DNA from 2 places in the Leminorella richardii genome. Region 2 is predicted to be linked to the other one. Evidence: predicted binding sites of a transcription regulator. Region 2 holds the regulator's gene; the other holds the start of a gene.
What was found. The regulator PurR, encoded in region 2, represses purine synthesis genes. The targets are predictions, from matches to a motif close to CANGCAAACGTTTGCNTG.
Positions count from the first base shown of each region.

Region 1 (2,477 bases), 880 kb from region 2:
CTTCGGTTAGGTCAAACGCGACGGCTAGCGTAGGGTAAATTCGCTGCAAAATAGCGATCGTGACGGAGTCGGTAATTGTGTAGTCCAGCTCGCCGCTAGCAACCTGCTTAAGCAGGTCAGTTGAGGTGTTCGCTGTTGTGGTTTCCCACGTCAGTTCGGGATAGGCACTTTTCTTTTTCTGATGAAGCATGGAGATACTGGCTGAGCCGGACACCACGCTCAGGCGGCCCTTAAGATCTTTTAAGGATGATGGTTTAACGGCGCTTTGCCGATATACCAGCTGTTGAGAGACAGAATAGTAGGCCGGACCTGCGTTCAGCGCCTTCATCCGTTCCTGATTAAATATAAGGCCGGCGGCCAGCATGTCGGCTTCGCCGCCCGTCAGCCCTTTGAACAGATCGGTAACGCTGCGATGGGTTTTGATATTTAGCTTTACGCCAAGATAGCTGGCAAACATCTCAGCCAGTTCGTAGTCCAGCCCTTTAATACCGCTGTCGTCTTTGTAGTAATAGGGGGCGACGTTCAGCGTATGAACGTTGAGTTCACCGCGCGCGATGATTTTTTGCAGCTGGGTGTCCCCGCTGCTTTTCCAATACAGAATTGGCCACAGCGTGAGCATCAGCAAGAGAGTGACTGCGCCAATCAGCAGATAGTTGGTCTTTAACAGCTTCAATAGTTTTTCTCTAAACAAATAGCGACCACAGCGTTAACGGCTATGGTGTTGATGGCTTAGCGTCGCGTCTTTTGGTTGTTAAATTAAAAAGTTACTCTTATTTCTGCCGTTGGCGGGTGCGGCTTTTTCGAACGTTAGGGGGGCATTTTGCTTAAGCCCTGAGGGATTGGCAAATAGTATGTGATGTAGTTTGGGGATTGATCGCATAAATAATAAACACGCAAACGGTTTCGTCGCGGGGGCGGATTCTCTATAATGTGGCCAGTTCTTTCCGACCAGCCCCAGACCAGAGACATTCTATTATGGAAATTTTGCGCGGCTCGCCTGCTTTATCTGCATTTCGTATTGCCAAGTTGCTCTCCCGCTGTCAGGAACGTCAACTGCCCGTCAGTGACATTTACGCTGAGTATCTTCATTTTGCTGAACTGACCGCTCCGCTAAGCCAAAAAGAGCAGGAAACGTTAAAACAGTTGCTTAACTATGGCCCGTCTCTGACAGAGCATGAACCTCAGGGGCAACTAATATTGGTCACGCCACGGCCGGGAACCATCTCTCCCTGGGCTTCCAAGGCGACGGACATCGCTCACAACTGTGGCCTAAGCCAGATTTATCGTCTTGAGCGGGGTATTGCTTACTATATTCAGGCGCCGCAGCTTAGCGACGAGCAGCAAAAGGCGCTGGCCGAGCTGTTGCACGATCGCATGATGGAGTCCGTCTTTAGCGAGGTTTCACAGGCGCAGGCGCTGTTTGCTCGGCATGAGCCAGCGCCGCTGGTGGAAGTTGACGCTCTGGGCAAGGGGCGCCGCGCGCTGGAAGAGGCTAACGAAAATCTCGGACTGGCGCTGGCGCCGGATGAGATTGACTATCTGCTTGACGCCTTTACGCGCCTGAAGCGTAACCCGACGGACGTTGAGCTATATATGTTCGCTCAGGCCAACTCGGAACACTGCCGCCACAAGATTTTTAATGCCGACTGGATTATTGACGGCAAGCCACAGCCCAAGTCGCTGTTCAAGATGATTAAGAACACCTATGAGCAAACGCCTGACTATGTGCTGTCCGCCTATAAAGACAACGCCGCCGTCATGGAAGGTTCAGCTGTAGGGCGTTTCTTTGCACAGCCAGACTCTGGCGTATACGACTATCATCAGGAAGACGCGCATATCCTGATGAAGGTGGAAACTCACAACCATCCGACGGCTATTTCTCCCTGGCCGGGAGCGGCAACGGGCTCTGGCGGTGAAATTCGCGATGAGGGAGCAACCGGGCGCGGGGCCAAGCCGAAAGCGGGACTGGTGGGCTTTTCCGTTTCCAACCTGCGCATTCCCGGCTTTGAACAGCCTTGGGAGCAGGATTTCGGCAAGCCGGATCGCATTGTTACCGCACTGGACATTATGACTGAAGGCCCCTTGGGCGGCGCGGCGTTTAATAACGAATTCGGACGCCCGGCGCTGCTGGGATACTTCCGAACCTATGAAGAGAAGGTTGCCAGCCACAACGGTGAAGAGCTTCGCGGCTATCACAAGCCGATTATGCTGGCGGGCGGCATCGGCAACATTCGCGCTGAGCACGTTAAAAAAGGTGAGATAAGCGTGGGAGCTAAGCTTATCGTGCTGGGCGGCCCGGCAATGAATATCGGGCTCGGTGGCGGTGCGGCGTCTTCAATGGCGTCAGGCCAGTCCGAGGCTTCTCTGGACTTTGCGTCTGTACAGCGCGACAACCCGGAAATGGAGCGCCGCTGTCAGGAAGTGATCGATCGCTGTTGGCAGATGGGAGACGGCAATCCGATTCTGTTTATTCACGA
Region 1 is NZ_LS483470.1:877,553-880,029, forward strand. Features, by position in the region: gene mltF (membrane-bound lytic murein transglycosylase MltF) at 1-673, opposite strand, end outside; gene purL (phosphoribosylformylglycinamidine synthase) at 973-2,477, shown strand, end outside.
Region 1: purL (phosphoribosylformylglycinamidine synthase) is a predicted target of PurR. The motif match lies at 891-908, and genes of this name have one in related genera.

Region 2 (2,477 bases):
AAAATCACGTAAAGAAACGCGCCCCACAGTATCGGTGCAACATAAAGCTCGCTGAACTGAGCAAAAATAGAAGTATTAGGAATAGAAATCAGCTTCTCTAACTCCTGCTTCGAACGCCCCTGCTCGCCGTTTAACGCTTCAAGCACCGCGCGCTCTGTGACGCCTTCCCGCACGTTGTAAACGCGCTTGGCCAAGCGAGCACCAGAGGCTGAAAGCGCCATGCCCACGAATATCAGCGCGAAAATCACGATAAACCAGATGCTGCCAGTGGCTGACCAGTCTTTGGTGTTTGGCACCGGAGAGTTAACCCAAAAATACTCAAGAAAGGAGGTGTACTGACGTACGATATTAAACATGACCTGCAGGAAGTCCATGATGGTCGCCGTCATCTCCTGCATTTGGCTTTTAGGCGCAACCAGATACTTAAGCATAGATATCGCGGTCGATATAAGCGAGGGGATAAAAATAACAATACCCGCGATCCGCTTGATTAAAGCCAGCGCGCTAGCCGTGTGGTGAGTCATTCTGCCTCCATGTTGAAACACCGAATCTTACTTACTTTACTCAAAAAATAGGCTCCACAAAGGGAGCATTTTTCACTTACCGACAAATCGCCAAAATGAAAGCGTATCGCTCCATCGTTGCTCTTTGGCGCTATCAAAAACAATACCCGGCTTTAACCGCGCCGGGTATGTACTATCAATCAGTGCGTAACGGCAATCAGACTATAGGTAACAATCACCGCCAACGCCAGAACGACTGTACTTAAAGACCATTTTAACTCAGCAGACATCTTGGATTCCTTTTATTATCAACTTAAGTGTCATCAACATAAGTGCTGTTAACGCAAACTTACGAACTTCATTTCAACGAAGCCGTATAAAACAACAAAAACGTCGCAGCCTTTAACTATAGTTCTTTGACTTTTTAATTAAATACGCCAAAATCCATCGCCAAACTGCACTGACAGCGGCAATGTAAGCTAAAGCCAGTGTATACGTAATAAATTCTACACCTTTTTGCCTTTAATGTGTAATCGAACGAATAAAGAGAAGGCAAACGGTTACTTATCCGTTTACACTGTCAGGAGAGCAACGCACGATGGTGTGGACACAGGAGAATTCACTTTTATGGCAACGATCAAAGACGTAGCAAAACGCGCGGGCGTTTCAACAACAACAGTATCTCACGTCATTAATAAAACCCGTTTTGTAGCGGAAGATACAAAAACCGCCGTTTGGGCAGCCATAAAAGAACTCAGCTACTCCCCCAGCGCCGTTGCCCGCAGCCTTAAGGTGAACAGCACCAAAACGCTGGGACTACTGGCAACCAGCAGTGGATCCCCCTACTTTGCTGAGGTGATTCAGGCCGTAGAGTCCGCCTGTTATAAAAAAGGCTACACGCTCATCCTGTGCAATACACAAAACGACCTGGAAAAGCAGCAGGCCTATCTGGCAATGCTGGCGCAAAAACGTGTGGATGGCCTGCTGGTGATGTGTTCGGAATATCATCCCCCTCTGCTTGAGCTGTTAAATGACTATCAAAATATTCCCATGATGGTCATGGACTGGGGCAAACACAGCGATTTTACCGACAACATTGAAGATAACGGTTTCCACGGCGGCTATCTGGCGGCTCGCTATCTGATAGACAGAGGGCACCGAGACATCGCGACTATTACCGGTCAGCTTAATGAGTTTACCGGCCGCGAGCGCCATCGCGGTTTTCTCCATGCACTGGAAGAAGCAGGCATCCATATTCCAGCAGAGTGGATTATCGAAGCGGACTTTCAGCCTCAGGAAGGTCATGAAGGCATGATGCAACTGCTAAAACTGAAAAAGCGCCCAACGGCGCTGTTCTGCGGCGGCGACGTTATCGCAATGGGAGCCCTGTGCGCGGCGGGAGAAATGGGGTTAAGAATCCCTCAGGATATTTCGGTGATCGGTTATGACAATATCCGAAACACCCGTTTTTATAATCCACCTTTGACAACTATTCAGCAGCCCAAAGAGAACCTAGCCGAAATGGCGCTCGACATGCTGTTAGATCGCGTAATCAATAAGCGAGAAACTTACCACTCTATTGAGCTGCATCCTGAGCTGGTAGAGCGGAACTCTGTCGCCGACGGCCCACACCTTAAAAAATAGCGTTTCACTCCGGCCCGCTGCTTCAGCGGGTCTTTTGTTTGCCCTACGGCTACTCTCTTCCTATAGTTAAATCAGAAAAACTACCTAAAGTAGAAAAGCGCTCAGGTTCAGGACGACCCTTTACTGCATCTCACCCACCGTCGAATGCTAACAAGGTAAGCGCCCTATGAAACGAATAAAATACTTTGCTGTTTTGATGTTTCCCCTCTGTCTTATGGTTAGCTGCGCGCTAATGCCCGGTGTACAAATCAGCCATATAGAATACAGCGTGACCGATAAAGCCAACGGCGGACATCCTGTATCTGTCGACATTGTTGCCGTTAAGGGGGA
Region 2 is NZ_LS483470.1:1,754,685-1,757,161, reverse strand. Features, by position in the region: gene DQM29_RS08185 (YniB family protein) at 1-524, opposite strand, end outside; gene cydH (cytochrome bd-I oxidase subunit CydH) at 704-793, opposite strand; gene purR (HTH-type transcriptional repressor PurR) at 1,131-2,147, shown strand; gene DQM29_RS08170 (hypothetical protein) at 2,314-2,477, shown strand, end outside.